4 regions of the Jeotgalibacillus haloalkalitolerans genome follow, and region 3 is predicted to be linked to each of the others. Evidence: predicted binding sites of a transcription regulator. Region 3 holds the regulator's gene; each other region holds the start of a gene.
The links. The regulator LexA, encoded in region 3, represses DNA repair genes until DNA is damaged. The targets are predictions, from matches to a motif close to CGAACATATGTTCG.

Region 1 (8,093 bases), on a different contig from region 3:
GATCATATTCCCCTGTGCCGCAAACATTGCAACGATTGCCAATACTAAAAAGACAGCAGGAAGATTTTGCAGCAGATCAGATGCAGGCAGACGCTTTCCTTTTAACAATGCTTTAGTCAGTGCGGCTAACATCAGCGGGACGAATAATACCCATATGACACCTTCTACCAGATAAGCGGTTTCCACCGTTTCACCTGCTCCAAAAAAGATGAATAAATAAACCGGAAGCAGGATAATCTGCAGGATCAGATTAAGCGGCAGAATCGCTGCTGACAGTGCTGTGTTCCCTTTAGCAACACCCGTAAAGATTAAGTACCAATCCGTGCACGGCGTCACAAGCAGCATAATCAGGCCAATGGCAAGAGCAGGCTGATCAGGGAAAAACACCAGCGTCAGCACCCAGGCAAAAAAAGGTGTCCATAAAAAATTAATCAGCACAGCGCTGGTGCTGAATGTTTTATTCCGAAAGGACGCTTTTATCTCTTTTGAAGGAATCTGTAAAAACGTCAGATAGATCATGAAAGCAAGCAGTGGCAGAATCAGCACTTCTGCAAGCAAACCGGCTCCGTTCAGCTGACTGAAGACCAGTCCAATACCCACAGCACCTAAAATAAAAAATGTATACAGCTTTTCAAACCATTTCATTTCAAATCACACCTGACAATTAAATCGAATCAAATCCATCCCTGAATACTCTTCCGAATAGCCTGACCAGCAGGTATACCAGACGAAATGGCAGAATGATTAACTCCGGAACCCATATCAGAACATCTGTCAGTCCATCCCAAAAACTGTATTTTCCTTCAGCTTTACGTTTTTTCGATTTGACTGCCTTTCTTTCCCGCCACCTTCTCATCATCAGCACCTCTTTTTCCATTCGTTTTTAATGTATACGAATCTGAAGCGGAAGCGTTTCAAAAAACTGGTGAAACCTGAACAGCGTTTTTGACGTATATCAATTATCAACGTATAAAGGAGGATCTCCAGTTGCGTACGATCATTACTAGTGTGTTAAGCGGAATTGTTATCATCGTTGCGGGCTACAGCCTGTTCACAGGCGACCGGTCTGTCGTCCCTTTCTATATGTTTCCGCTTGCCCTGCTGTTATTAATTACCGGGATTGAAAGGCTGAAAGAGAACAAAACTTTTTACGGTGCCATTTCAATTGCAGTTTCCACTTTTGTGTTTTTTGTGGCAGGATACACCTCGTTTGGACTCTAAAAAAACTGTCTTTGCATGAACGCAGAGACAGTTTTATGGCGCAAATCCGTAATATGTAAGGACAAATCCGAACATAGCTATGTAACCACCTGCGATGAACGCTGCGACGAGCAGCACTTTCACCATGATACGCGAAACGCTGGAATAAAACCTGTCGTTCGCCCTTCTGAATCCTTTATTTGAAAACAGGATAATGAGTGGGATGATATAAAGATACGCAAAAGTTGCAACCCAGTTAAACTTCGCAGAAAATCCGCCATCAACCGGTGCATCAAAAAGTTGATAATGATGGCTGATTTGAAATAATCCGATTAAAAACACAAGCGATAACACTGTAAAGTAAATCAGTACAGTCATCAGCAGCTTCCTGTTGTCTTTTCTGAAAATCATATACAACAGGATGATCAGGCCCGCTAACAACCCGGCTTTTATGAATATGTCAATCCAGATATAAGAGATGATTACCTGCTCCCTTCACTTACTTCCTCATTATACTTTTCAACAAGCTTATTATTGTCAGTGGTGCCATATGCTTTTTCAAGTTTGGGCCTGAGCTTTTCCCATAACAGATTTTTTTCATATACATCCATATCAAATCCATGGTTCAGCTGTTCAACCGTTAATCCGAGAATATCAGCATAAGCCTGCTGGAGCGGTGATTCAAATGACTGCGTGACATTATCAATGTACTCATTCAACTCTTCCTCACTCACTGTAACACCGTATTTCGTCTCAGCGATTTCTTTCCAGACCTGGTCTTCTGTAAGACGCGCTTTGGAAATTTCTATGATTTCTTCTTCTGTCAGGTCATCCGCATAATACAGCGCTTCCTCAGAAATTGTTCTGATGATCCACTTTTTAAGATCACCCTCAGCTTCAAAACGATCTGCTTCCTCCATCACATGGCTCAGCGTATTGTAAAAATCTTCACGTGTAAACGAATCCGTCATGACAGACAGCTCTTCATTACTCTTCATTTGAATATCAGCTACTGCACTTTCTTCCGGGGCACATCCAGACAGGAAAAATAGCGTGGCAATGGACAACAGGAAAATTTGTTCCTTCATATATTGATATGCACCTCCATAAATAGCGATTCGACAAATAGAGACTTAAGTCCTTCTTATTTTAAACAAAATTATGAAAAAGGATTCACTTGTTACACTATGATAATATTTATGGTGGAGAGTATTCATGAATAGAAAGGAAGTGTCATATGAATATACTTTGGGATTACGATGGCACCCTCTTTAACACCTACCCTGCTTATGCAAAACGAATGAGTCAGGTGCTGGGCGGTAAAGTATCCGAAGCAGACTGCTATAAAGAGCTGAAAATTTCTGCAACACATGCCATCAGCTTTTTCCGTCTGTCAGAATCACAAATTGAAGAATATAACCATTTGATCAGCAGCATCAGCCCTGAAGAAATGCCGCCTTTTGATCATGTTGAAGATATCCTGAAAAAGGCTGGCCGCAACGTGATCATGACGCATAAAGATCGTACAGGTGCCTATAAAGTACTCGATTTCTACGGATTCACAAAGTACTTTTCTGAAATTGTAACCGCTGATGACGGCTTCCCGCGCAAGCCCGACCCTGCGTCCTACAAATACCTGCACGACAAACACCGCATTGACCTTGCAGTAGGCGACCGTGAACTCGACATCATCCCGGCCAGACAGCTCGGCCTATACACCTGCCTCTTTCAAAACAACAAACCGGCAGACTTTCACCTGGAGGACTATAAAGACTTTTTTAAAGTAGTGGTTTTCAAGTGAGAGGTTAAAATAAGTAAGAAGAGATGTAATCACTTTTCTTTCAAAGTAAATCTAAGTGCAGCGGAGCGGAAGGCGGGGACTCCTGCGGCGGAAAGGGACAGGTGAGACCCTGTAATGCGAAGCATGGAAGGGGCTCACCGCCCGGCCGCGGAAAGCCTCCGCCTGAAGCGAAGCGGAACGATTTCAAGACCTCAGAATCACGATTATCCCTTCCCCATTCTGAACAAACTTCTAAAATCCATCACTTACCTATTTACAAAACAGAACAAACGTTCCTATAATGATAAAAAAGGGGCGTGAATATAATGAATAAGGATCGCGGCACAATTAAGTGGACTTCAATGATGCTGCCTGAACACGTAAAAATGCTGAAAGACTTTTACGAAGAAATGGAACAGGAAACGAAACCTGAACTGGATGAACAGATGTTTGACATGATTTTTCTTGGTATTCAGGAAGCGCTTGAGTTCCAACAGAAGGTTGACCTGAAAATCTTTGAGCACAACAGACGTGACAGTGTAAAAGGAATCATTACATTAATTAACTACCAGCAGCGCTATTTACTTATGACAACTTCAGACCATATGAAAAAGACCATCTCCTTTGAACAGGTGATTGGTCTTGAGGTTGTGTAGAGGTATTCTAAAAAACAGCAGGCGGAAAAGAACAGGTGAGCCCCTGTAATGTGTGAAGGGGCCTCACCGCCGGCTGCGGAAAGTCCTCCGCGCAGCGAACCTGTTTCACATTTAGAACATCTTAAAAGGTATACTCACTCAGCAATGACTCAAGCTTCAAAGCGTACCCCATCTTGCCTTCCACTTTCAGTTTTCCAAACATAAATGCACCTGATGCGCTCAAATCTCCTTCGATCATTTTCACCAGATCTTTTTCACTCAGCTTCAATGTACAATTCGGCTCAGCTGTGCCGGCTTCTTCAATTGACGCTTCCCCATTCTGAAGAACAAGCTGCTTTGCTTCTCCTTCTTTCAACTGAAACTCATAACGCACATTTTCATTCCGTATCGGTTCCGGATTGGCGTTCATTGCTGTTGTCATTCTTGACCATACTTCTGACATCCTCATATCCCCTTTGTCTGAATGTAATGAATACTCATTCATTTTATCATACTGATCTTTTTCAGGGATGTAAATTTAATATTTACCCTCAAGATGATGCATGATACTTTAAGACACGGCTTCAGGAAACACAACCGGACAATAAAAAAAGCTGACACATTTTTGTGCCAGCCTCTTCCTTATTCTTCAATCCAGGTATAAAAATCTTCGCCCATTTCTGTACTGATATAATCAACAGGGGTGTCACCATCCGCATCTGCCATGAATGGATCTGCACCATATTCCACAAGTAATGCAGCCGATTCCCTGTCATCAAGATTGATTGCAATAATTAATGGTGTTGAATAATCATCCTGTGTATTCGGATCAGCTCCTGCCTCAAGCAATATTTCAAGCATTTCCGGGTTACTGTTGTAAATAGCATACATCAGCGCAGTTGAGCCTTCATAATCCGTCGCTTCAAGATCGGCCCCATTATCAATTAATGTCAATACCTCGTCAACATCGCCCATATTGACAGCATCCATTAATGGTGTGGTTTCAAAATCTGTTTCGTAAGTATCCTCATAAAACGCATCATCTGCAGCGCTCAAATCATCCGGCAGGATTGAAGCAAAAACAACGCCGGCAAGTGTCATAGAGACGATCACTGCGATATAAGCGCCTGCCAGCCCTCCGAACAGCAATCCTGCTCCCACCACAATCCGGCCCGGCTGCTGACTGTAAGTATAAGGTGTTGATGGATTCATAAAGCGTTCCACTGAAAGAATTCTTTTTGGCAGCAGCGGATGTGTCGAGAGTACTTCGCTCAGCCATACTGCCCCATTAGATTCTGAATGGATCTGCTCAAGATACGCATCTTCATTCACTTCACGGTACATCACTTTACCGACACCCAGCAGCGTCAGTGCACGCTTAGCGGCATCAGCGTTACCAACCTGATATGCAGCATGCCTGTCACATGTATATTCACATGAGCGGCTGTAAGCCTGAGATAAAAATGGGATAAACTGTGCAGGCAGCACCAGAATATTTTTCCATACGTGATTACGTTTAATATGTGCAAGTTCATGCGCAATGATAAAGTCCAGCTCTTCCTGGCCGTTCTGTCTTGCCAATTCAAATACTTCTGAATACACGACAATCATATTACGCCCGAAAAATCTTGTGGCAAAAGCATTCAAAGCCCCTTCAGACTGAATGACAAAGAAATCAGGTACTTTCTTCAACCCCATTTCCTTCGATAAAACAACAGTCCGCTCATAAACATCTGAAAACTGTTTTTCACTGACTCTTACCCCGTTACCACGGATTGAGCCGAGCATAAGTGCATTTGTAAAAAGAACGACTGCAAGGACAGCAAGCGCAATCCCGATTCCAATGATCGAAACAGCAGCCATAATATAGATCAGCACACTGAATATGGCTGACAGTACAAAGTAAACTGTTTCTCTTTCTGACTTAATCCCCTGATGATTCAACGTTCTTCCCCCTGTATATGTATGATATTGTAAGGCATTTCTAAATATTAGCCGATCATCTTTAAAATTACAATATCGTAATCATATTTTTATAAGCATCCAACAGCCGGGTATCAGAGATTTTTTGATTTGTGGTACGATAAATAGAGAAAAGAATAATGTAAGGATTTGAGGTCTATGATGGAGCATATACGAACAAGAACAAAAAGAGTCGCCAAAAAAGGTGTACTCGGAATCCATAAATATGATATCCGGAAAGAAAACGGTACCTACTACGTATTCTTCAGTTCAAAATCACAAAACAGTCATTATTACAGTGAGGAAGAAATGGTCGGGGAATACCTTTCCCTGGATGAAGCCCAGGCTCATCTAAAAGAGCAGATGGGTGCTTTTGATGCACGGCCGCTCTCGTATAAAGTAACGGTGAGTATTGCCAATCTGATTGCGTCTGTCCTGCTCGGTTTGTTTGTCTATCAGCTCACTGAAAACGCATTGTTATCAGGCGGTTACGCAGCTGATACAGCACAGCTTGCAGGCATGATGACCGGTGTTGTTGGAACCTTTATTACACTGATTATCATTCACCGGATTTTAAGTCGCCTGAGCTAATGAAATCGCTTATTGATAAGCTTTTCATGGTATAATAAAAACATAAGAACTCATGAAAAGGTGGGGAAATCGCTGAATGAAAGATGTCAAAATCGAATCACCGGAGTTTAAGAGAATTATGAAGAATCTGCATTTGGAAAACCTGTCCCTGACTGAAGGATTACAGGAGAAAGTACTTGAAACAATTAATGCAGATAAGCCGATCACACCTTCAGTGATTAAGGACCTGCTGTCACGTGGATAAGTACATCAGCAGTGAAAATGATGATTTTCTGCTGAAGTACAATCTGCTTGGGGTTACAGATGAAGAAGCACTGATGGAGGCGGAAGCAGTCACTTTTTCCCTGCGTGCCGCGGAGTTTGTGAGAAAGCAATATAAGGTTTCCTCATTTGATATTCAAAGCTTTAAAGATTTGCACCGCCACTTTTTTCAGGATATTTATCCGTTTGCCGGCCAATTCCGGACTGTACAATTGATGAAAGGTAACACCCGGTTTTGCCAGGCCCAGTTTCTGGACAGTTATGCAGCCCGGATTTTTGAAGCACTTGCGGCTGAGAAAGACTGGACCTCGCTTGAACATGCGGCTGAAAGGCTTGCTTATTTCAAATCAGAGCTGAATATGCTGCACCCTTTCCGTGAAGGTAACGGACGGACAATCCGCTCCTTCCTTCATGAATATGCCTGGTCAAAAGGGATTGAATGGCAGTATGATCAGCTGGACCGGACTGAATATATCAATGCCATGATCAGGGCGGTGACGGATCTGACTGACCTGGAACGGCTTTTCAAACAGACGATCAGCTTTACTGATCAGACCACATAAAAACGTTCAGCCATTTCTATGTGACTGAACGTTTTTTCAGTATGGTAATACAAGTTCAACGGTTGTCCCTGCACCCGGTATACTTGATATTCTCATCTCTCCATGATGGAGCTTCATGATATTCTGACACATCGGAATCCCAAGCCCGTTTCCTGTCTGTTTGGTCGTGAAAAAAGGTGTATCAATCTTTTTCAGGACCTCTTCACTCATCCCCTCACCATCATCCTTAACCACAATGGACATCTTCTTGTCCTGGTAAAGGTATGAGACATGAATACGGCCGCCCTGATTCATTGCTTCAATAGCATTCTTCAGCACATTCATTACAACCTGCTTAATCTGATTCGGCTCACACAGCACCTCAGCAGACGGATTTTTACCATCACAGCTGAGCTCAATATTTTTCATCGTAAGCTCCGGTCGCAGGAAGCCGCAGACACTCCGGACGAGCTCTTCAATCTTCACCGATTTCATTTCAGACTTCTGAGGCTTTGCAAGCATCATTAATTCATTGACCGTATACTCTATCCGGTCAATTTCTGATTTTAATACGGATAAATATGCTTTCTTTTCAGGCGCAGTTTCCCCTTCTTCAAGTAAGGCGGTGAACCCTTTTAAAGAGGTGAGCGGATTTCTGATTTCATGGGCGATACCTGCAGCCAGTTCTCCTAATACAGACAGCTTCTCAGAACGGAGGATAAGCTGTTCTGATTCTTTCGCATGTGTAATATCCTGACTGACAAAAATAAACCGGGCAGGCTCATCGCCTTCATTCATCATCGGAAAAATACGTGTACTTGTCCATCTCAATTCACCGTCTTTTGTTCTCGTCTGAACGTCTCCTGACCAGATCTCCCCGCGGTAAACCGTTTCCCACATCTCATCGTAAAAGGAATCCGGATGACACCTGGCATTTAAATCGTCCAGCGGCTTTCCAATAATGTCGAGCGGTTTTCGCTTCATCAGCTCCGCAAACCGGTCATTTACATACAGGATGGTCCGATTGCGGTCAATGATGGTCACCATGGAGGACTGGTCAAGCACGTGCTTCAGGTAGTTCGCTTCACTGACTGACAGCTTGAGCTTTTGTTCAGTCGCACT
Region 2 (8,093 bases), 690 kb from region 3:
ATTAATCCGGCAATTTCATATTTCTTTTTATACATCATTCTGACTGCGATTAAGCCGCCCAGTCCCTGCCCAAGTATAAAGATAGGCAGGTTAAATAACATTGCTGCTTCAATCCACTGGCCGACCGCCGTCTCATATTCTTTAAAAGAGTCAATATGTCCTCTTTCTGTACGCTTGACCATTCCCTGCCCCGGCAGGTCACCCATTACCACGTGATAGCCTCGCGCGCGCCACATTTCAATTAACCAGCCGTATCTGGCATGATGCTCAAGTTCCCCATGAATCATCACGATCACACCATGTGCAATTCCATCTGTTTCCCATTTCCACACGACAAGAACACCTGCCTTTCAAATTCTTAGAAGTCTGTATTGTGAAGTATTCCGTGTGCCTGTGTTAAAATAAACTATATCATATTTCATATTGGACACAGGAGTGATTTGATGATTCTTTCATATAAAGGACATACCCCTTCTATTGACGAAAGTGTATACATATCAAAAACATCCACTGTATCAGGGGATGTAAAAATCGGTCCTGAATCCAGCGTCTGGCCGGGAGCTGTTATACGCGGTGACGTATCCCCGACAAGAATCGGTCAAAAAGTAAATATTCAGGATCTGTCCATGCTGCATCAGAGTCCGAATCTTCCGCTCATCATTGAGGATGAAGTGACAATCGGGCATCAGGTAACCCTTCACAGCTGTACAATCCGGAAACACGCATTGATCGGAATGGGATCTATTATTCTCGATGGTGCAGAAATCGGAGAAGGCGCATTTATTGGAGCCGGCAGCCTCGTCCCACCCGGCAAAAAAATTCCTGCAGGGATGATGGCATTCGGGCGCCCGGCAAAAGTTGTGCGCGAAGTGAATGAAGAAGACCGTGCTGATATGCAGCGGATTGTGAGAGAATACGCTGAAAAAGCACAGGCTTATAAAGAGGCTGAAAAACTTCATGCTGGAGATGATGTCTAATGAGTGACCACTATGCTGATTGAATCGTTTGGTAATGATTCATTCATACTCCTTACAGGCTTACTGCTGATCACAGGTATACTGGTAGCGAAATTCTCCAATAAATGGGGGCTGCCGGCGCTTGTATTGTTTATTGTGATCGGGATGGCCGTTGGCAGTGATGGTCTTGGTATTGTTTATTTCGATGACGCCCGCGCAGCTCAGCTGATCGGGATTTTTTCACTGGTTATTATTCTTTTCGAAGGTGGTATGCAGACGAAGTGGGAAACTGTCCGCGCAGTTGCACTCCCTTCACTTTCGCTTGCTACATTCGGTGTCATCATAACTTCTGGCATTGTGGGGTATGCGGCATATTTGATATTTGATGTCACGCTGCTCGAAGGATTACTTTTCGGTGCAATTGTCGGGTCAACAGATGCTGCTGCGGTTTTCTCGGTTTTAAAGGAACGGAATATTAAAGCCAAAATGGGTGCTACACTCGAAGCGGAGTCTGGAACGAATGATCCAATGGCCGTTTTCCTGACCTTATCATTTATTGAACTGATTTTGAATGAAAACTCCTCGATCTGGGGTTTGATTCCTTCTTTTATTCTTCAGATGGGTGCGGGTCTTGCACTCGGACTGATTCTTGGACGAATCGCTTCTTTCGCACTGAATCGGATCAAGCTTGATTCAAGTGGACTTTATCCAATCTTTTCGGTTTCATTTGCACTATTAACTTACAGTGTTACTGCAATCATTGGCGGTAGTGGCTTTCTGGCAGTTTATGTGGCTGCATTAATTATAGGAAATAACGAATTAACGTACCGCTATTCTATTTTTCAGTTTAATGAGGGCTTCGCCTGGATGTCTCAGATCCTGATGTTTATTATCCTTGGGCTGCTAGTCTTCCCTGGTGAACTATTCTCTGTCAACATTGTCATCAGCGGACTGATTCTTTCAGTGATTCTGATCTTTATCGCCCGGCCGATTGCAGTTTTCTTATCAGTTGCAGGAATGAAATATAAAATGAAGGAAAGAATCTTCATTTCATGGGCCGGCTTAAGAGGGGCAGTCCCAATCGTTCTGGCAACATTCCCTGTCGTGGCAGGTCTTGAGAACGGTCAGCTTTTCTTTAATGTAGTATTCTTTATCGTCCTGACGTCTACATTACTTCAGGGCTCTACCATTTCTTATGTAGCAAAAAAGCTTGACCTTGTCGGACCGAAGAAAGATACGCCTCACCATTCTCTGGAGCTCATTTCGATTGGTAAAGCCAATGCGGAAATGATCCAGTTCCATACGAATAGAGACGTGGAAATCGTCGGGAAAAAGCTGAAGGATTTGGAATTCCCGCATCAGGCGACGATTAGTGCAATCGTGCGTAACGATCAGCTGATTAGCCCCTATGGTGAAACTCAGATCAAAGCTGGAGATTTCCTGTATATTCTTGTGAATACAAAGCATAAGGACGAAGTGAAGAGACTGCTTGAAGAGAAAAAGAAAAAGCCGCAGGACGCTGCCGGTAAATAAAAGTAAAAGGCTGGGACAAACGTTTCAGCCTTTTAAAATCGTTTCGCTGCACTTCAGGCGGACGCTTTCCGGACGGAGGTCGCTAAGCCTCCTCGCCTTCGGCTGCGGGGTCTCAGCTTCCCTCTATTCGTCCCGGAGTCGCCGCCTTACGCTCCGCTACACTAAATGTACTTTCAATAAAAAAAGTTAGTCACCTATTATCTTTTTGCCATACTCGCTTTTTACTTAAACTCCATTTCAATCTTCCCATCCTTTAACACCAGACGGGCACTGAATGTTTTACCTGCTTTACTTTTAAATCCTTTGATCATCCCGGTCTTTCCTTTTTCACAAAGCGCCTTGATCTGCGCATCCGAGATTTTCTTTTTCAAGAGCATTTTAGGCAGCGTCTGTCTGCATCCCTGCTTGTAATCACTGCACCCAAAGAAGCCGCCTTTATCCACCATGACGCCTTTTTTGCACCTTGGACAAACAGGCATGACAGAGGATTTTTTCTGAGCGCTTCCCGCAACGGCTTTGACATTTCCCATCTGTTTGGGCGCTTCTGTAATCATATGCTGAATGAATTTTGCGATATTGTTTAAAAAGGCTTCCTGGCTACCTTCTTTTCTGCCGATCTTTTTTAAATACGTTTCCCATCTCGCCGTCATTTCAGGACTGCTTAACAGCGTTCCTCCAATGACCTGACAGAGCGTGACACCTTTGTCTGTGACTGAAACTGTATTTTTTGTCACCTTAATATACTGCTGCTTTTTTAACGTATCAATAATAGAAGCACGGGTCGCCTCTGTGCCGATTCCTTCAACTTCCTTCAGCATTGCCTGATCCTGTTCATCTTCAAGCATTTTGCCGGCCGTTTTCATCATCGTGATGAGCTGACCCTCTGTGTACGGTTTAGGCGGCTTTGTCATATCATCTTTAATATTCACAACTGATGCGATTACATCACCTGTTTTAAGCGCAGGGAGGATCGTATCTTTTTTCTCCTTTTCGCTGAACAGCTCTTTCCAGCCGCGCTTTTTCTCAACTGTTCCTTTCACGCTGAAAATGAGTCCCTGGATATCTACATCAATCTGCGTTTCTTCATAATGATAATCATCATGGAACATTGCAAGGGTGCTGCCGAGAATTTCGTTATAAATGTTTTTTTCCATTGGCTTCAGTTTTTCAATTCTGTCGGTCGTCAGCACTTTTTTAGTTGGAATAATCGCATAGTGCTCCTGTACTTTGCTGTCCTGTACATACTTCGGCCGCGGCTTCGGGTGAGCTGTTTCAAAAGATGTCCCTGCTGCAGCTTTCATAGCGTCAAGCTGACCGGATAAATAACGGAATTCACTCATCGTGATGAACTGACAATCTGTACGCGGGTAGGATACCAGCTTTTTTTCATACAGATCCTGCACCGTTTTCAGTACGTTGGATGGACTGTATTTATAGCGTCTGTTCATTTTTGCCTGCAGTGATGACAGACTGTGCAGACTCGGCGCCTGCATCTTCTTCAGCTTTTTCTCCGCTTTTACGACTGTCCCTTTAGTTTCAGCATTATTTTCGATCCCATGCTGCTTCAGCGTATCTTCTGCTTCTTCTCTCTTTTTAAAAGTGGTTTTATGCTTTGTCTGAAAAGCCTTTCCACTCTCTTTATGGTCCGCAATCAGCTGAAAGAACGGTTCAGGCTTAAAGTTTTCAATCTCATGCTGCCTCTGCCAGATCATATATAAAGTCGGCGTCTGAACACGCCCGAGACTGAATGGACCATCTACCCCTTTTTCCTGTAAAAGCAATGTGTAAAGCCTTGAGATATTCATTCCGACCAGCCAGTCACTGACCTGTCTCGTCTGCGCTTCATCATATAGTGAAAGATAATCTTCACCATTACGCAGCTCCTGAAACCCTTTTCTGATCACATCTTTTTCAAGCGAGTTAATCCATAAACGCTTTGTCGGCTTATGCATCATTCCTGCCTGCTCAATAATGGACCTTGCAATATTCTCCCCTTCTCTGTCACTGTCAGTCGCTACAACAATCTGATCTGCTTTTCTGAGAAGTCCTTTGACAATATTGAATTGTGCACGCTTTGCGTATGGCACTGTAAACTTAAATTCTTCCGGAATCATCGGCAGCGTATCAAGCTTCCACCGCTTCCACTCAGGCTTGTACTTCTGAGGTTCCTCTAATGAAACTAAATGACCGAATCCCCATGTAATAGCCGCTCCGCCCGGGAACAATGGATCTTCAATATGAAAATAGCCATCTGTTTTTCTGGATGTGTGAAAAGCATCTGCATAGCTTTTTGCCTGTGAAGGTTTTTCTGCGAGAATGACTGTAAACAAAGGAATTCCTCCTAGTATTGGTCCGAAGCATCAATCGGGGATTTGTGTTCTTATCATATCATGGGACGGGTGAGATGGCGAACACTTATTCTGGGGTGTGGTTCGTGAGGGGAGGTTCGGAGAATGATTGTCGATGTTCGGAGATTACATGCCGGTGTTCAAAGAATAACAGGAGGTGTTCGGAGAAAAAACGGGGTGGTTCAAAGAATATCACGCCTTGTTCTTAGAAAAGTGAAATTTGACCTATGCCCAATCAACAAAAAATCCGGAATATATCACAAAAGATATATTCCGGACGGTTGTTATTAATATTATACGTTAGCGTCTTTCTTCAGCGCATCTGCTTTGTCTGTTCTTTCCCATGGAAGGTCAAGATCATTACGGCCGAAGTGTCCGTAAGCAGCTGTCTGCTTGTAGATCGGGCGGCGAAGGTCAAGCATTTTAATAATGCCTGCAGGACGAAGGTCAAAGTGATTACGGATCAGCTCAACCAGTGTATCCTCTTCCACTTTACCGGTACCGAACGTGTTAACAGAAATTGATACAGGCTGCGCTACGCCGATTGCGTATGCAAGCTGTACTTCACATTTATCAGCAAGGCCTGCTGCAACAATGTTCTTTGCAACATAACGTGCAGCATAAGCACCTGAACGGTCAACTTTAGTTGCATCCTTACCTGAGAATGCACCGCCGCCGTGGCGTGCATATCCACCGTAAGTATCTACGATGATCTTACGGCCAGTCAGACCAGCATCTCCCTGAGGTCCGCCGATTACAAAGCGTCCAGTCGGGTTGATGAAGTATTTAGTCTCTTCATCAATTAATTCTGCCGGTACCACGTGATTGATCACGTGCTCCTTCAGGTTACGCTGAATACGCTCAAGACTGACTTCCGGGTGGTGCTGTGTTGAAATAACAATTGTATCTACGCGAACCGGCTTGTCATTTTCATCATATTCAACTGTTACCTGTGTCTTACCATCAGGACGAAGGTAAGGAAGGATATCTTCTTTACGTACTTCAGTCAGACGGCGTGACAGTTTATGTGCAAGTGAAATTGGCAGTGGCATCAATTCAGCTGTTTCGTTATTTGCATAACCGAACATAAGCCCCTGGTCGCCGGCACCGATTGATTCGATTTCAGCGTCAGTCATTTGGCTTTCACGGTCTTCAAGCGCACGGTCAACTCCTGCAGCGATGTCAGGTGACTGCTCATCAATAGAAGTTAATACTGCACAAGTATCCGCATCAAAACCGTATTTAGCACGTGTATAACCGATTTCCTTGATCGTCTCACGCACGATCTTAGGGATATCTACATAAGTAGAAGTTGAGATTTCTCCCGCTACCAGAACAAGTCCGGTTGTAACAGAAGTTTCGCACGCCACGCGGGCATTCGGATCATCCTTCAGAATTGCATCAAGAATTGAATCAGAAATCTGATCACAGATTTTATCCGGATGTCCCTCAGTTACGGACTCGGATGTAAATAAACGACGTTTAACAGACATATAAGTCTCCTCCTTGTGAAGCAAATAGTCGACGGTACTCATTACCCTTAGAGATCGAACGTTAACCTACCAGATCATCCAAGTTTCGGCTAAAAATAAAAGAAACCTCTCCCCAATTACATGTTTGAGGAAAGGTTCATAATCAGTTCGCCTTTCACTCTTATCGTTCAAGACAAAAGTCTTGCTCCAGGTTAGCACCTTCGCTCTAAATTGTTGGACCGCAAAAGCATCATGCTTTTTTGCAGAGCAGGTTGCTGGGTTTCATAGGGCCTGTCCCTCCACCAGCTCGGGATAAGAGTATCCGTTCAAAAAACTATCATACGGAAATGCATGTCCAATGTCAATCATAATATACAATTATAGATAATAAGTTAGTTTCTACATAAATGTATCTTAGTATCAGCAGCGTTGATCGCAGTGGAAGGCGGCGACTCCGGGACGATTAGTTGGAAGCTGAGACCCCGCAGCCGTAGGCGAGGAGGCTCAGCAACAACCGTCCGGAAAGCGTCCGCCTGAAACGGAGATCAGACGCCAAAATTCTAAATCCAAACAATTTAAGAATTTTTAACGAAATCACCAATTAGTATAGACTATTAATTTGAATGTGTTATACTAATTTCGAACAAAGGTGAATGACTTACTGAAAAGGTGGGAGATAACATGACAACAATCCGAAACACTTCAGAATTAAAAGAACTATTAATGAGCGAACGCGTGAATAAAAACCTTTCTGTACCTCAATTAGTGGAAAAAGTATTAATGAGAGAAGAAGGTACATTAACTTCTACCGGTGCTGTGAAAGCAGAAACCGGAACTTATACAGGCCGCTCACCTAAAGATAAATTTATTGTAGATGAGCCTTCTGTGCGCGACAAAATTGACTGGGGTAAAGTCAATCAGCCGATCTCTGAGGATTCATTTGACCGTTTATATACAAAAGTGCTGAATCACCTCGGTGAAAAAGAAGAAGTATTTGTGTTTGAAGGATTTGCAGGAGCTGACGCTGCTTCCCGCCTTCCGATCCGTGTCGTAAATGAGCGTGCATGGCATAACCTTTTTGCTCACCAGCTGTTTATCAGACCTGAAAAAGGTGAAGCCTGGACCAGCCAAAATGAGTCGCCATTTACAATTTTATCGGCTCCATCATTAAAAGCAGATCCTCAAACAGATGGAACGAATTCAGAAACGTTTATCGTTGTATCGTTTGAACAGAGAACGATTTTAATTGGCGGAACTGAATATGCAGGTGAGATGAAAAAATCAATATTCTCAGTCATGAATTACCTGCTGCCTCAAAATGATATCCTGCCGATGCACTGTTCTGCAAATGTTGGTGCTGAAGGCGATGTTGCATTGTTCTTCGGACTTTCAGGAACTGGTAAAACAACGCTGTCTGCAGATGCTGACCGTAAGCTCATTGGGGATGATGAGCACGGCTGGTCTGATAATGGCGTATTCAATATTGAAGGCGGATGCTACGCGAAATGTATTAACCTTTCACAGGAAAAGGAGCCACAGATCTTTGATGCAATCCGCTTTGGTTCAGTACTTGAAAATGTTGTACTTGACCCTGAAACACATGAAGCGGACTATGATGATTCATCACTGACTGAAAATACACGTGCAGCCTATCCACTGCAGGCGATGAGAAATATCGTGGATCCGAGCAGAGCCGGTCACCCGAATACGATTGTATTCCTGACTGCTGATGCATTTGGCGTATTGCCTCCAATCGCCAAACTGACAAAAGAACAGGCGATGTA
Region 3 (8,093 bases):
GAAAGTATGCTGATCAGCTTATCTTTTAATGAAGAAAAAGAACATTACATTGCTGAAGGGTTTATCAGTAAAGATCATCCGCTGGCAGCAAAAATATAGTGCAGGAGCGTTAAAATGAGTTATCAATATTACACAGAAGAAGCAGTAGAACTAAGTAAGAAAATCGAAGAAAAAATATCGTGGAGACACAGGGAAATTGAACAGATCGCGGAACTTAATCAGTTGAAGGTCCTGCAGGCTTTTAAAAATAACAAAATTAGTGACAGTCACTTTAATCCTAGCACTGGTTATGGATATGACGATAATGGCAGGGATGCGCTTGAAGCCGTTTATGCTGATACGTTCAAAGCAGATGCAGCCTTAGTCAGACCCCAGATTATTTCTGGGACGCATGCCATTAATATCGCGCTTTTTGGAGTATTAAGACCAGGTGATGAACTGCATTACATTACAGGGAAACCATACGATACGCTTGAAGAAATAATCGGATTAAGAGGGTCTGATAATGGCTCATTAAAAGACTTTGGTATTCACTATCAGCAGACGGACCTGAAAGATGGAAAGATCGACATTGAAACAGTTCTGAAGAATATGAATGATCATACAAAAGTTATTGGTATACAACGTTCCAAGGGCTATGCGGTAAGGCCGTCTTTTACAATAAAGGATATCCGTAAAGCTGTTTCAGAAATTAGGAAGCATTATCCGGAGGTCATTGTTTTTGTGGATAACTGTTACGGAGAATTTGTAGAAGCTGAAGAGCCGATAGAAGCAGGTGCCGACTTAATTGCCGGCTCACTTATTAAAAATCCCGGGGGAGGTCTTGCGAAAACAGGTGGTTATCTTGCCGGACAGCAAAGATTAATTGACTTATGCGCTTACCGGATGACATCCCCGGGAATTGGTGCTGAAGCAGGTGCCAGTCTGAATGCATTGCAGGAAATGTATCAGGGCTTCTTTCTGGCGCCGCATGTAGTCAGCCAGGCCCTAAAAGGTGCGGTTTATACTTCGGCTCTCTTAGAGGAAGCGGGAATGGCAACTTCACCTGCCTGGAATGACTACAGAACAGATCTGATTCAGGCTGTGGAGTTTCACGACAGGGAGAAAATGATAGCCTTTTGTCAGGGGGTACAGGAATTTTCACCGGTTAATGCACATTTTACGCCTTATCCCGATTATATGCCTGGTTATGAAGATGATGTCATTATGGCAGCGGGTACATTTGTTCAGGGATCAAGTATTGAATTATCGGCAGACGGCCCTCTGCGTCCGCCTTATGCAGCTTATATTCAGGGTGGGCTTACGTATGAGCATATAAAAATTGCCATTACAGCTGCCCTGCAAAAAATGAATTCTTTATAAATGGCTGTATAATAAAGACGAATCTGACTCAGAGCTGGGACATTAAATGTCTCGGCTTTTTTATATTGACCGATTATTTCTCCACTAAACGCACTAAGTCTCATGAATGATCATCGGTGGTATGGAACGATTCAGTATTTCTGCTGAACATTAATTCTGAATAAAAATAATTTTTATTTTAAAATTATGCATAAAACGCATGAGATAAGGGAACAAAAAACTAGTCAGGTAAATATCATGTAATAAAACCTAACATGTAGTTGACAGATAATTTAACATGTTATATAGTTAAATTGTCGACAGGCAAGAAAGGGGTTATATGATGGGCAGTGATATTAGACGCAGCATGCCACTCTTTCCAATTGGAACAGTCATGCAGCTGGCCGATTTAACCGCCCGTCAGATTCGCTACTATGAAGAGCATGGGTTAATCGCACCGGCCAGAACGGAAGGTAATCGCCGTCTCTTCTCATTAAATGATATTGATAAGCTGCTTGAGATTAAAGATTTGCTTGAGCAGGGGGTCAATATGGCTGGTATTAAGCGAATCCTGGGGGATGGCACAGAAGCCGAATCAGATCGACCTGCTAAAAAGCCGGACTTATCAGAAGGTGAATTAAGAAAACTGTTAAAACAGGAAATGATGGGTAATGGCAAGTACAGCAAAAACAGTTTAAGAGCGGGAGACCTTTCAAGGTTCTTTCGTTAAAAAATTACATAAAAAACAGGAGGAATCACACAATGAGTAAGTATTCAAGAGAAGACATTATGAAAATGGCAAAGGAACAAAATGTAAACTTTATCAGACTTCAATTTACTGATATCCTTGGTACAATCAAAAACGTTGAAATTCCTGTAAGTCAGTTAGAAAAAGCACTTGATAACAAAATGATGTTTGACGGATCATCTATCGAAGGTTTTGTGCGTATTGAAGAATCCGATATGTACCTTTTCCCTGATCTTGATACATGGGTTGTATTCCCTTGGACAGCCGGAGACGGTAAAGTTGCACGTCTGATCTGTGATATTTACAGCCCTGACGGTACACCATTTGCAGGGGATCCGCGTAACAATCTAAAGCGCGTATTGACTGAAATGGAAGAGCTTGGATTTACTGATTTCAACCTTGGACCTGAGCCGGAATTTTTCCTCTTCAAACTTGATGTAAATGGTGAACCGACACTTGAATTAAATGATAAAGGCGGATATTTTGACCTCGCACCAACAGATCTTGGTGAAAACTGCCGTCGTGATATCGTAATTGAACTTGAAAAAATGGGCTTTGAAATTGAAGCGTCTCACCACGAAGTTGCACCTGGACAGCATGAAATTGATTTCAAATACGCTGATGCAGTTTCTGCATGTGATGATATCCAGACATTTAAGCTTGTTGTTAAAACAATTGCAAGAAAGCACGGACTGCATGCTACATTTATGCCAAAACCATTATTTGGTGTTAACGGATCAGGTATGCACTTCAATATGTCATTATTTAAAGACGGAAAGAACTCATTCTTTGATGAAGGTGCAGAAAGTCAGCTAAGTGAGACAATGAAACAGTTCATGGCTGGTATTCTAAAGCACGCTTCAGGATTTACAGCTGTGACAAACCCTACTGTAAACTCATACAAGCGTCTTGTACCAGGTTATGAAGCGCCTTGCTACATTGCATGGTCTGCAAGAAACCGCAGCCCGTTAGTCAGAATCCCGGCTTCACGTGGAATGAGTACACGTGTTGAGGTTCGTTCTGTCGATCCATCTGCAAACCCGTACCTTGCAATGGCTGTAATGCTTAAAGCAGGTCTTGATGGAATTAAAAATAGTCTGACACCACCTGAATCAATTGACAGAAACATCTATGTAATGGACAAAGAAGAGCGTGAAGCTGCAGGTATTAAAGATCTTCCTGGTACTCTTTTTGCAGCCCTTGAAGAGCTTAAGAACGACCAGGTTATTATTGATGGTCTAGGAGAGCACATCTTTGAGCACTTCGTGGAAGCGAAAGAAATCGAGTGGGATATGTTCCGTACGCAGGTTCACCCATGGGAGAGAGAACAGTATTTAGAAATGTATTAATTATTCAAACCTCTGAAGCAATTTCGCTTCAGAGGTTTTTTATATGTAATCTGGTCAAAATATAAAAAGCCGGGTATATAAAGGCTAAGGGGGGATTGTAATGGCAGATTCATATAGAGGATTTAAATCAAAAGAAGGATATGAGCTGTACCAATCTGCGTATCAGAAAGTGATGAAGTTATGGGAAACACCTTATCAGGAACGTATCATTACTACTACTTTTGGAGACATTTCGGTTCTTGAGTGCGGGAACCAGGATAAGGAGCCGCTCCTCTTTTTTCATGCATTTGGTTTCAGTTCTGCGGAATGGTATAAATGTGCGGAAGAATTAGCAGATGAATTTAAGCTTTATTTTGTTGATGTGCTGGGAGAGTTTAATCAAAGTAATACAAAAGAGCATTTAAACGAACGGGAAGATTATATCATGTGGATCACAGAGCTTCTTAATGAATTGAAGATTGCAAAAGTAACTATAGTAGGTCATTCCAACGGCGGATGGCATGCGCTTAATTTTGCTATTTTAAAGCCCGACAGAGTGAAATCATTAATTGTTTTTTCACCGGCAGCTTCAATCAAAAGAATGAATCTGTCTTTCTACTCAAGGTTGCTACTAACAAACCTGATTCCGAGCGAATCAGTTATCATCAGCCAGTTCTGCAGGTGGCTCACAGTTAAGAAGGAAGAGGGGCAGGAACGGCTGTTTAAGCTTTACTATCTTGGACAAAAGCATGTGACCTGGGAGTATGTGATGACGCCCCCTAAGTTGTTTAAAGATCATGAACTCGATACATTAATGATGCCTGTCCATATCGCGGTTGGACGTGATGAAGTAATTTATGATCCATATACCTTACTTAAAAAAGCCGAAGATAAAATCAGAGGCTGTAAAACACATATGTTTGATTCAGGAGGGCATATGCTGCCAATTGAAATCCCCGGGGAGGTTTCCTCATTTATAAAAAAAGTGCTCGCTGACATAAAATGATATTAATCATGAAGCATTAAAAAAGCTGGACGCTTTGACAACTTTGTCAAAACGTTCAGCTTTTTTAATGAACCTGTCTATATACTCCTACCACTTTTCCAAGGATGGATACGTTATTTAAGATAATTGGTGCCATAGAAGAATTTTCAGGCTGGAGTCTGACATAATCCTTTTCTTTAAAGAAGCGTTTTACTGTTGCTTCATCTTCATCCGTCATTGCTACCACAATGTCCCCGTTGTTCGCAGTATTTTGTTGTTTCACAATGACAAGATCTCCGTCTAAAATGCCGGCTTCAATCATAGAATCTCCCATAATCTCTAACATGAACACAGCATCATCAGATGAAGCCAGTCTTTCAGGGAGCGGGAAATACTCCTCAACATTTTCAATTGCTGTAATCGGCGACCCGGCTGTAACTTTCCCCACAAGCGGAACGTTGACTACGCGCTGTGTCGGGATTTTATCCTCCTCGAGGGATATAACTTCAATCGCTCTCGGTTTTGTTGGATCACGCCTGATTAAGCCTTTACTTTCAAGTCTTGCAAGATGTCCATGAACGGTAGAACTTGAAGCTAGTCCAACCGCAAGGCCGATTTCACGAACGGAAGGCGGATAACCTTTGTCCTGAACTTCACGTTTAATAAAGTTTAATATATCAAGCTGTCGTTTTGATAACTTCTTCACGCTTCAGCACCTCTTTTCAGATTAAAACTTTTCTAAATTATAGCATAGCGTTTTTAAAAATACAAACATAAGTTCGAGTTTTTGTGTTGACCAAAACAAATGTTCGTATTATACTCAGATTAATAAAAGCGAACACATATTCGATGGAGGCGATTAATAATGACTGCATTGTGGAGAAAATATTCATTTGTTATTCTATTCGTGGTGACTGCGCTGTTTTTCAGTTTATTTTTAGTTTTTACCAATACAGCAAACAGTGATGCAACATACGCAGCAATTACCGTTAAAAATGGAGATACGCTTTGGGCATACGCTGAGGAATATGCAAGCCATACATCCATGACCCCGGAAAAGTTTATTGAGTGGGTAACTGAACATAATGAGCTTTCTTCTCATGTCATTGTAGCGGGAGAACAACTTGAGCTGCCGGTGCCTGAGGAAGCTTTTGATTTCAGTGAAGACGCGATACACCTGGCATCTGAACAGAAATAAGGAGTGATCGTGTTGAAAGTAATTATTTATTGCAGAGTCAGTACAGAAAAAGAAGCACAGGAAACATCACTTGCAAGGCAGGAAGAGGAGTTAAAACACCTTGCCGTCAAAATGAATTATCAGGTCGTTTCAACCATCAGTAAGAGAGAAAGCGGGTTTGATCTGGACCGTGAGGGTGTATTTGAATTACTGGATCATATACGGCTGTATGAAGCGGAAGGCCTTCTGATTCAGGATGAAACGCGTATAGGAAGAGGTAATGCAAAAATTGCTTTATTGCATACTTTGCATAAAGAAGGAATAAAAATATATACCATTGCCCATGACGGTGAGCTGCAGCTGTCTGAATCAGATTCGATGATCCTTCAGATTGTCAGTATGGTGGAAGAACACCAGAGGAAGCTACATAACCTGAAAATAAAAAGAGGGATGAAACGTGCGGTTGAGCAGGGATTTAAACCGCAGAGAAATCTTAAAAACCGTGGTAATAAAGAAGGGCGGGAAAAAATCGAAATACCCGTGGATGAAATTGTCAGGCTGCGCAGTAACGGATTGACCTTTCAGGAGATTTCATCTGTATTGAGAGGTCTCGGGCATCCTGTATCAAAAGCCACCGTTCACAGAAGGTATGTTGAATATATGGAATCAGAGATGCAATAAACAAATTACTTGTCAAATTTTCACCTTTCTTTTAACATACATAGGAGCTTACCTGAAAGAAAGGGTGAAAAACATGTTATCTGAAGACAAGATTAAAAGAATCAATGAGTTATCAAAGAAATCTAAAGAAGATACACTTTCAAAAACTGAAGCTGATGAACAGCAGGCACTTAGGCAGGAATATCTCGAGGCATTCAGAGGTTCAATGAAACAGACGATTGAAAATGTAACTGTTATTGATCCTGAGGGTAAAGATGTTACGCCGCAAAAACTTAAAGATGCAAAAAATAGGAATAAGCTGAACTAATATTTTCCTGAATTGCAGGCAGGATTTGAACTTTTTTAATAAAAAGAAGAGATGTTTGTACATCTCTCTTTTTTTTTTGTACAATAGGACGTATCACGTGAGTTAGAGAGGATGTAGATGATGTTTAACAAGACAGATGATTTAGCAATCAACACAATCAGGACATTATCAATTGATGCAATTGATAAAGCAAACTCGGGTCACCCGGGCCTGCCGATGGGGGCTGCTCCATTTGCATATACTTTGTGGACTCAGTTTATGAATCATAACCCTAAGAATCCGGACTGGTTCGACCGTGACCGCTTTGTACTTTCAGCAGGACACGGCTCGATGCTGCTTTATAGCTTACTGCATCTTTCCGGATATGATTTATCGCTTGATGAGATTAAAAACTTCAGACAGTGGGGATCTAAAACGCCAGGTCACCCGGAGTTCAAACATACAAAAGGCGTTGAAGCAACTACGGGTCCTCTTGGTCAGGGAATTGGTATGGCTGTTGGTATGGCGATGGCTGAAAAACATTTAAGTGCCAAATTTAACCGTGACGACTTTAATGTAGTTGATCATTATACTTATACATTATGTGGCGATGGAGACCTGATGGAGGGTGTGTCCTCAGAAGCTGCTTCACTTGCAGGTCACCTGAAGCTTGATAAGCTGATCGTGCTTTATGATTCAAATGACATTTCTCTTGACGGGGATCTTGACCGTTCATTCTCAGAAAGTGTGAAAAAGAGATTTGAATCTTACAATTGGCAGTATATTCGTGTTGACGATGGAAATGATGTAGCGGAAGTTGCAGATGCGATTAAGGCAGCAAAAGCTGACTCTGACCGTCCGACAATGATCGAAATTAAAACAGTGATCGGTTTTGGTTCACCAAACAGAGCAGGTACATCAAAAGCTCATGGTGCTCCACTAGGTAATGAAGAATCAATTCTTGCTAAAAAAGCGTATCAGTGGGAAGCAGAAGAGGCATTTTATGTGCCTGACGAGGTATACAAGCGATTCGAGGAACTGGTTGTAGATAATGGTGCTGAAAAAGAAAAAGAGTGGAACGAGAAATTCGAAAACTATAAATCTGCTTATCCGGAACTTGCACAGGAGCTTGAGGATGCAATGAACGGAAAGCTTGCAGATAACTGGGATAAGGACCTACCTGTTTATGAAGAAGGAAAATCCCTTGCAAGCCGTGCATCATCAGGTGAAGTGCTGAATGCCATTTCAAAGACGGTTCCAACACTGTTTGGCGGCTCAGCCGACCTTGCCGGATCAAATAACACAATGATGAAAGATGAAGCTGATTTCACACCTGAAACACCGGAAGGCAGAAACATCTGGTTTGGTGTTCGTGAATTTGCAATGGGAACTGCGCTTAATGGAATGGCGCTTCACGGAGGTCTGCGTGTGTACGGCGGTACATTCTTTGTATTCAGTGATTATGTCAGACCGGCAATCAGACTATCAGCTTTAATGGGTGTTCCGGTTACTTATGTATTTACACATGATAGTATTGCAGTTGGAGA
Region 4 (8,093 bases), on a different contig from region 3:
ACAGAATCAAACTGATGTTTTTCAGGACTCTGATCAATAAATACAATATTGTTTCCCGGAAAGATTCCAGCAATATCCGCAGCACTTGATTTACCTATGACGATAATGCCTTCCATCCCTTCAAGCTGGTCATCCTGCTTCCACTGTCTCAGGCGATGCGTTGAGACAATATCCATATTCAGCTCCTTCGCTTTATCTTCGATTCCAAAAATAATTTCCTTGAAGTAAGGATCTGCCTTGTCATCTTCTTCAGAATTCCACGTCAGTAGGCCAATCTTTCTTTTAGGAAGTACAATCTGGTGCTGCTTCTTTCTTCCACGTCCACCGATGGGTTTATACTCAAGCTCTTCAATTGCATCCAGCACCCGCTGCCTTGTTTCTTCTAGTACAACCAGGTTTTTATCTCCATTCAGAATTCTTGAAACCGTTGCAATGGATACGTTGGATTTGTTTGCCACATCTCTAATATTTGCCAAGTAAAATCACCCCTTTTGTTAACCGATTATTTGGTTATTTATCTTGTGAATAAAAGATATCAGCGTTTGAAATCGGTTACAATCACTTTTTACCGGTTAAAAGTCGGTAAAATTAAATTATGAATTATTTTTATTTTAATAGAAGTTTTAAATGGATTTGTGGTGAATAATAATGGGTTTTATTCCAAAAAACAGAACCTCCTGTGATGGTGGAGGTTCTGCTTTCAGAGGGAGTTAAGCAGCTTATAAAATTCCATGCTGTTTCTATCATCAGAAGCAGTTAGGACTACTGCTTCTCACAAACTAAAAACCATTGCATACATTAAATAAGAAGACCCGGTTCCCCCCTTCTCTCTACCCCGCCACCACGTTAAAGAAGTAAACGAAAAAGTATTGACTTTTTATTTACTTCAGCTATACTTACATACAATTCCGATTATTTTTATAGGATTAAAGAGATAAGCAGGTGATGTTTTGTTTTTATCAATGAACAATGTACATAAGTCTTTTACGAACAATGGGAAGACTGAGCTTGTACTTTCAAATATTCAGCTGGATGTAAAAGAAGGCGAGTTTGTTTCGATTTTAGGACCATCAGGCTGCGGTAAGTCTACGCTGCTCTCAATTGTTGCCGGCCTTGCACATGCAACGGAAGGATCGATTGAGCTTGAAGGTAAAACAATTAAAGGACCGGGAAAGGAACGCGGCATGGTGTTCCAGCAGGCTGCTTTGTTTCCATGGCTGACGGTTGAAGAGAACGTGATGTTCCCGCTTTTACCTGATATGTCTAAAAAGGAAGCGCAGCAAAAAGCTCAGAAATATTTACAAATGGTGCAGCTGGGTGCCTACACAAAGCACTCACCACATGAGATATCTGGCGGGATGCAGCAGCGTGTAGCAATTGCACGGGCACTTGCGATGGACCCGGCACTGCTTTTAATGGATGAACCGTTCGGGGCACTCGATGAGCAGACGCGTTCACGGCTGCATGAGATTGTGGAAAAGATCTTTCTTGAGACAAAGAAGACGATTCTTTTTGTCACGCACAGTATTGCAGAATCATTGAAGCTGTCTGACCGGATTGTAGTTATGGGTACACAGCCGGGCACAATTCTGGAAGTCATTGAACTTAACTTCCCGAGACCCCGGTCTCAATCAAAGGAAGAGCTTCTCTATTATGAAGAAAAAATACAGGCGTTATTGAAATCTGAAATTGATAAGGTAACGGAAAAGGAGCAGAAAAATGCAGCCAGCCGTTAAGAGAATTATTTTTTACGTACTACTGTTTTCCATATGGCAGGGTGCTGTCTACGTATTTGACGTATCACCATCACTTCTGCCGGCACCAACAGATGTTTTCGCTTCATTATATGAAGGGTTCAGTAATCTTACACTGGTCTATGACCTCGCAGCCAGCTTCAGACGATTATTTATCGGTCTTGCCATTGCACTTGTGCTGGGACTTTTACTCGGTGTGCTGCTGGCAAAGTCAAAAACAGCTGATGAAACACTTGGTTCTCTGATCCTGGCACTACAGTCAGTACCCAGTATCGTTTGGCTACCACTTGCAATTATGTGGTTTGGCCTGAATGAAATGGCCGTCATCTTTATTGTTGTACTTGGTGCAACGATTGTGATGACGATTAATGTCCGCACGGGGATCATGAATGTTCCTCCGCTTTTCATAAAAGCAGCAAAGACAATGAATTACAGAGGCTTCAGGTTATTCCGTAAAGTAACGATTCCTGCTTCTATCCCGTACGCAGTGACTGGTATCCGCCTCGCGTGGGCATTTGCCTGGCGCGCACTGATGGCCGGTGAGCTGCTCAGCACGGGCCCTGGACTTGGTTACTCCTTACGTTTCGCATCAGATTTTGGAGATATGAGCCGCGTCATCGCGATCATGCTCATGATTATGTTAATTGGTATTATTGTCGACTTACTGTTTTTCCAGCGTGTTGAAAAGAAAGTCCTTAAAAAATGGGGACTGGCAACAGATTAAAAATTTTGGAGGCGAAATGAATGAAAAAGAATCTTAGTGCACTATTTTTTCTGGCTGCAATACTGGTACTATCAGCCTGCGGATCAGACAGCTCATCAGGTGGCAGCAAGGATGAAGTTGTGATTGGCTATTTCCCGAATATTGACCACGTTCCTGCGATGATCGCAAAAGAAAAGCAGTACTTTGAAGAAGAACTGGGTGAAGGTGTAGAAGTATCATACAAAACATTTCCTGATGGCGGTGCATTTATGACAGCACTGAAAACAGGTGATATTGATGCAGGATTTGTCGGCCCCGGTCCTGTCATGAATAACTACGCAAACGGTGCGGATGTTAAAATTCTTGCCGGTGCATCATCAGGTGGTACTGTTGTAGTAGCCAGTGAACAAAGTGGAATTGAAAGCTTAGAAGATTTAGGTGACCATACATTTATTACACCGGGCGTTGGCTGTACACATGATGTTCAAATGGAAACATTCCTGAAAGAACAAGGCATCACATCAGCACGGATTGGCGGTACACTGAAGCACGTAACAGGTAACCCGGCACAGTATCAGGCAATGTTCGAATCAGGTAAAGTTGACCTTGCAGCCGTACCTGAGCCATGGGCTTCTACACTCGTAGCAAACGGCGCAAAAATCATCGTGGATACAGATGAGATTGCCTATGGAACAACTTTACCGAATACGGTTTTAGTGACCAGCGGCAAGCTGATTGAAGAACAAGGGGAACTGGTTGACCAGATTACAGCAGCGCATGAAAAGAGCATTGAATTTATTAACGAAAACCCTGAAGAAGCACAAACAATCGCAGTTGACTCGATCGAAGAAATCACAAACCAGCGCATGGATGAGTCAATCATTGCAAGTGCATGGGAGCGCGTAACTTATACAACTGAAGTCAATGCAGAGGTGATTCAGGCCTTCGCTGACTCTTCACATGATCTGCAATTCCTGAAAGAAAAGCCTGAGTTTGATGAATTAGTTGTTCCACAGGACACAGAAGTAGGAAGTGCACAGTAAAGATGAAAAAATGGATCACAGCATGCTTTGCACTGCTGATCCTGCAGGGATGTTCATCCGGGGTTAACCTGGATGAACATTTTTCTCTAAACGGGGAAGTCACTGACCTGCAGGCAGTCAATCAAAGCGAAGAACCTTTTCATACTGATGATATGGAAGATCAAATCTGGCTTACCGCTTTCATCTTCACAAACTGTGATACAGTCTGCATGCCGATGACCTATAACATGTCAGAGCTGCAGGATCAGCTGGATGAAAAAGATCTGAACTATCAGTTTGTTTCTTTCACGATTGATCCTGAAAGAGATACGCCAGAAGTTCTACAGTCATATGGAGAACAGTTTGAAGTGAATTTCGACAACTGGGATTTCGTATCGGGGTATGAACAGGAAGACGTTGAACTGTTTGCTAACAGAGGATTTCTGTCCCCTGCTGCGCGCGTGGAGGGATCTGATCAGTTTGTGCATAGTACGTCCCTTTATCTGATGGTGGGTGATCGGATACTTGAGCAGTATGAGATGTCGGTGGATGTGCCTTATGAGGAGATTGTTGAGGCGGTTGAGTTGTTGCAGGATTACTGAATTCTTGAGCAAAGTTCAGGTTCTTTCGGGCTTTGCTTATTTTTATGGTTCTGCTAAAATTGGCTGATGATTTCCGCTTCAGGGGGGACGCTTTCCGTGGCCGGGCGGTGAGCCAGCAGGCTTCGCCATGCTCTGTCTCACCTGTCCCTTCCTGCCACAGGAGTCGCCCCCCTTACGCTTCAATCACCAGCTGTGCAGAAATAAAGATGGACTTTAATAAAAAACCTTTATCATGAAATCTATTTTTGGCTTTGGTGCTCTCTTTACAAATAAATTAAGCACTAACGCAAAATCATTCCAATATTTTTTTGGTTATTCTCAATTTGCATCACCTTCAACTCATCGACTTCTTCGAAATATGCCCCCCAATTAATCTTGACCTTCTTCTTGTCGTACCGCCTTCCGTGTAGGAAATCGCCCTTAGTAATGCAGTAGACCCGAATCGCTGACGTACATCATCCATCACATAGCCGAGCCGGTGAACTTTTTCGCGTCCCGGATTGAACAGATCAAGCTGCAGAGCTGAGTCATCTGCCAGGTTGGTTAGTGAGATTGAAATTTTCCTGACTGGAAATGGCTGCAGGTTATCATGGAGGATTTCAAGACAGACTTCGTAAATCTCCATTGTAATAGATGTCGGCTTATCCAGTGACTTTGAACGGTGAAATGATTTGATCGGTGTGCGCTTGCTGTACCCGACACCTAAATGAATTGTCCGACCGCCTAAGTGTTTATTTCTCGCTCTTCTCGCTACTTCCTCACACATTTCCAGCAGCACTGCCTCAATTTCTTCTATTTTATTGTAGTCTCTGAGGAGGATCTGACTCTTTCCATAGCTCACCTGTCCCTGAATAATCGGCGCACCGATCTCGGAGCGGTCAATGCCATGTGCGTGATAGTACAGCTGATTCCCCATCACACCAAATACTGATTCAAGATGGCTCAAATCATGGGCCGCGAGATCTCCAACTGAGTAAATGCCCATTCTGTTTAATCGTTTTTCAAGCTGACGCCCGATCCCCCACATGGCTGAAAGTGGCTGAAGCGGCCAAAGCTTCTTCGGAATATCCTCAAACGTCCATTCACAGATACCCTTCTTTTTCGCTTCCAGATCAAGGCAAAGCTTTGCGATCAGCATATTAGGACCTATACCAATTGCACATGGCAGGCCAAATTCCCGCATCATATCATCAGAGATCTTTTGAGCAACAGCATGCGGTCCTCCCCATAATGAAGAGGTGCCATCCACCTGAATAAAGCTTTCGTCTACACTGTAGACATGTATATTTTCTTTTGGAACGAACCTTGTAAAAATTTTCGTGATTTCAGTGGACAGTCTGAGGTACTGTCCCATATCCGGTTCAATTAATTGAAGGTCACTGATGTTGGGGATCTCATGACGTCTTGTGCCGGTTCTGATACCGTGTTCACTTTTTGCACGCGGAGACGCAGCAAGCACGACACTGCCCTTTTGCTCCTGGTTGCCGATAATCGCAATTTTGCATGTCAATGGATCCTGACCAAGCTCCACTGCCGTACAGCTGGCATAAAAGCTTCGCATATCAACGCAGAGAATTTCTTTTTTCTTTTCAAGCGAATAGTCAACTTCCATCACCTTCACTCCTCTGTTCAGCATCAATTTCTTTTTATACTATTACCCACTTTTAAGAAAATTATACGAACAAATGTTCTTTTTAGCAATAAAACTTTTAAAAATAACGCTTGATTTTCGCTATGAATGAAAGGGAAAAATGTAAAAATATAGATTGAGTAGTGATTTAAATGCGCCTTTTACAGACTTCTAAAAAAATATTTACAGAAAATTCAGCATAAATTTCTCACCTTCCCTTAAATTTTCCCAACCACTAAAAGTTCCGAACGGCAACATTCCGTTAAAACCGATACAGATAAAGGGAATTATACCCCTTTGCCGTATGAAAGCTGATTTAATTTTCCCGATAAACAACACCCGCTCCTTTTGTTAGGATAGGTTTATTCACAAAATATTTTGACAAAAGGAGTCGGGGAAATGAAGAAATCAAGAAGTATCGCAATGAGTCTATTACTTGCAGCAAGTCTGGCAGTACCAGCAGGGGCAAGTGCTGCGCCGGATCAGCAGTCAAATAATGCTGAAAAATTCCGCGTATATGTTGAGGTATCTGGAGAGTCAGCTCAAAAAACGAAAGCTTCATTGCAGAAGCAATATGATTCTCGCTGGGAGCTGAGTGCCAACGGATTTTCAACTGATATGAATGAGGCGCAATTTAACGCCCTTCAAAACAATAAGAATCTGAAACTGACAAAGGTGGACGAGGTGTCTGTGGATGCGCTCAGAAACAATGAAAATGTGACAAATGCATTCGCTGCACCGGCAGACCAGACGCCATGGGGCATTGAAGCAATTTATAACGATGCCAACGTAGGAGCAACGTCTGGTGGTTCAGGCATTAATGTAGCTGTGCTGGATACAGGCGTATTCACTGGTCACCACGACCTTCAGGGTACAGTTGAGCAGTGTAAAGACTTCACACAGGCTACTCCACTTGTAAACGGATCATGTAACGATGTAGATGGTCACGGCACGCACGTTGCAGGTTCTGTTCTTGCAGATGGCGGCAGTGATGGTTCAGGCGTATACGGCGTAGCACCGGATGCTGACCTGTGGGCTTACAAAGTACTTGGTGATGACGGCTCAGGTTACTCAGATGATATCGCAGCGGCTATCCGCCACACAGCTGATCAGGCAGTTGCAACAGGTACAAATACTGTGATTAACATGTCTCTTGGTTCATCAGCAAACAGCCCGCTGATTGAGGATGCAGTGAACTATGCATACGATAAAGGCGTTCTTGTTGTAGCGGCAGCAGGTAACTCAGGATTCCGCGTAGGTTCAATCGGCTACCCTGGCGCACTTGAAAATGCAATTGCAGTCGCAGCGCTTGAAAACAGATTTGAAAACGGTACATACCGTGTCGCAGATTTCTCTTCAAGAGGCGTACGTAAAGGTGATGGAGACTACCTGATTCAGGAAGGTGACGTTGAAATCTCAGCTCCAGGTGCAGCGATTTTCTCAACATGGCCAAATGGCGGTTATAACACAATCAGCGGTACATCAATGGCTTCTCCACACGTAGCAGGACTTGCAGCAAAAGTATGGGCAGAAAACCCTGGCTTCTCTCACGTCCAGCTTCGTACTGAGCTTCAGAACCGTGCAAAAGCAAATGACATCCTCGGCGGACGCAGTGCTGCTGTTGGTGATGACTTAGCTTCTGGATTTGGTTTTGCGAAAGTGAATTAATAACCTTTAAGTTACTGAAAAACGCGTACACGATGAACTGAATCGTGTACGCGTTTTAATGTTATTTGGTAAACAATCAGGGACTCAACGAAACCTCAATCTCTTCCCCAACCTCAAGAACCGTGTCAGACCGATCCTCAACCGGAGCGAAAACTAAAATCAGCTCATCGTCTTCTCCCTGAACTTCACCTTTACTGAAGATCGGATCCACCCGCTTGCCGGCTGATCTTAAAAACACACCGGATTTTTCCTCATCTACAATATATCCGTATTCCTTATCTATTTTCCTGGCATTTAAAAACTGACTCTCCAATTCACCTATGATTTCATATCTCATTCCGCTGGGATCAGTCAGCACACTGGTGTCATCACCTGTGAACACAATACGCGTCTCCAATGCTGAATATTCAACCCGTTTGATACGATAAGTCATATGATTAAATTCAAATTCCTTACCCACTTCAACTGATTCCCTTTCTGAAACGGCTGCTCCATCCAGGGTAAGATCAAGCGGCCATAACGCTTCAACCTTATCACTGGAGTTTTTACCGTAAATGGTCAGATCTTCTATTTCTAATCGGATATCTTTCCCTTCAAACTGCTTAATGGATTCAAATGACAATGCGCTGATTACTTTGTTTTCTTTGGCATCGTAATAACTGCTTCCCCAGCCCACATCATTCAATTCCGTCTTTTCTTCACCTTGCCCAATTA

Region 1: UFB30_RS11440 (YolD-like family protein) is a predicted target of LexA. The motif match lies at 3,264-3,277, and genes of this name have one in related genera.
Region 2: UFB30_RS09865 (type IA DNA topoisomerase) is a predicted target of LexA. The motif match lies at 4,898-4,911, and genes of this name have one in related genera.
Region 4: UFB30_RS10620 (Y-family DNA polymerase) is a predicted target of LexA. The motif match lies at 5,760-5,773, and genes of this name have one in related genera.

Annotation. Positions count from the first base shown of each region.
Region 1 is NZ_JAXQNN010000003.1:261,507-269,599, reverse strand. It holds gene UFB30_RS11470 (arsenic resistance protein) at 1-645, opposite strand, end outside; gene UFB30_RS11465 (hypothetical protein) at 665-856, opposite strand; gene UFB30_RS11460 (DUF3953 domain-containing protein) at 988-1,221, shown strand; gene UFB30_RS11455 (hypothetical protein) at 1,255-1,578, opposite strand; gene UFB30_RS11450 (hypothetical protein) at 1,683-2,288, opposite strand; gene UFB30_RS11445 (HAD-IA family hydrolase) at 2,438-3,001, shown strand; gene UFB30_RS11440 (YolD-like family protein) at 3,307-3,636, shown strand; gene UFB30_RS11435 (SCP2 sterol-binding domain-containing protein) at 3,758-4,078, opposite strand; gene UFB30_RS11430 (M48 family metallopeptidase) at 4,258-5,559, opposite strand; gene UFB30_RS11425 (hypothetical protein) at 5,740-6,168, shown strand; gene UFB30_RS11420 (Zn-dependent hydrolase) at 6,245-6,412, shown strand; gene UFB30_RS11415 (Fic/DOC family protein) at 6,405-6,992, shown strand; gene UFB30_RS11410 (PAS domain-containing protein) at 7,029-8,093, opposite strand, start outside.
Region 2 is NZ_JAXQNN010000002.1:959,660-967,752, forward strand. It holds gene UFB30_RS09850 (alpha/beta hydrolase) at 1-332, opposite strand, end outside; gene UFB30_RS09855 (gamma carbonic anhydrase) at 444-977, shown strand; gene UFB30_RS09860 (potassium/proton antiporter) at 990-2,489, shown strand; gene UFB30_RS09865 (type IA DNA topoisomerase) at 2,711-4,819, opposite strand; gene metK (methionine adenosyltransferase) at 5,131-6,330, opposite strand; SAM riboswitch class I at 6,488-6,628, opposite strand; gene pckA (phosphoenolpyruvate carboxykinase (ATP)) at 6,991-8,093, shown strand, end outside.
Region 3 is NZ_JAXQNN010000002.1:271,606-279,698, forward strand. It holds gene hflX (GTPase HflX) at 1-99, shown strand, start outside; gene UFB30_RS06195 (methionine gamma-lyase family protein) at 115-1,362, shown strand; gene UFB30_RS06200 (MerR family transcriptional regulator) at 1,685-2,071, shown strand; gene glnA (type I glutamate--ammonia ligase) at 2,104-3,438, shown strand; gene UFB30_RS06210 (alpha/beta fold hydrolase) at 3,539-4,423, shown strand; gene lexA (transcriptional repressor LexA) at 4,488-5,108, opposite strand; gene yneA (cell division suppressor protein YneA) at 5,268-5,600, shown strand; gene UFB30_RS06225 (YneB family resolvase-like protein) at 5,613-6,260, shown strand; gene UFB30_RS06230 (DUF896 domain-containing protein) at 6,334-6,567, shown strand; gene tkt (transketolase) at 6,688-8,093, shown strand, end outside.
Region 4 is NZ_JAXQNN010000003.1:105,197-113,289, reverse strand. It holds gene UFB30_RS10645 (LacI family DNA-binding transcriptional regulator) at 1-476, opposite strand, end outside; gene UFB30_RS10640 (ABC transporter ATP-binding protein) at 951-1,736, shown strand; gene UFB30_RS10635 (ABC transporter permease) at 1,720-2,478, shown strand; gene UFB30_RS10630 (ABC transporter substrate-binding protein) at 2,499-3,500, shown strand; gene UFB30_RS10625 (SCO family protein) at 3,503-4,081, shown strand; gene UFB30_RS10620 (Y-family DNA polymerase) at 4,416-5,693, opposite strand; gene UFB30_RS10615 (S8 family serine peptidase) at 6,111-7,379, shown strand; gene UFB30_RS10610 (DUF4179 domain-containing protein) at 7,456-8,093, opposite strand, start outside.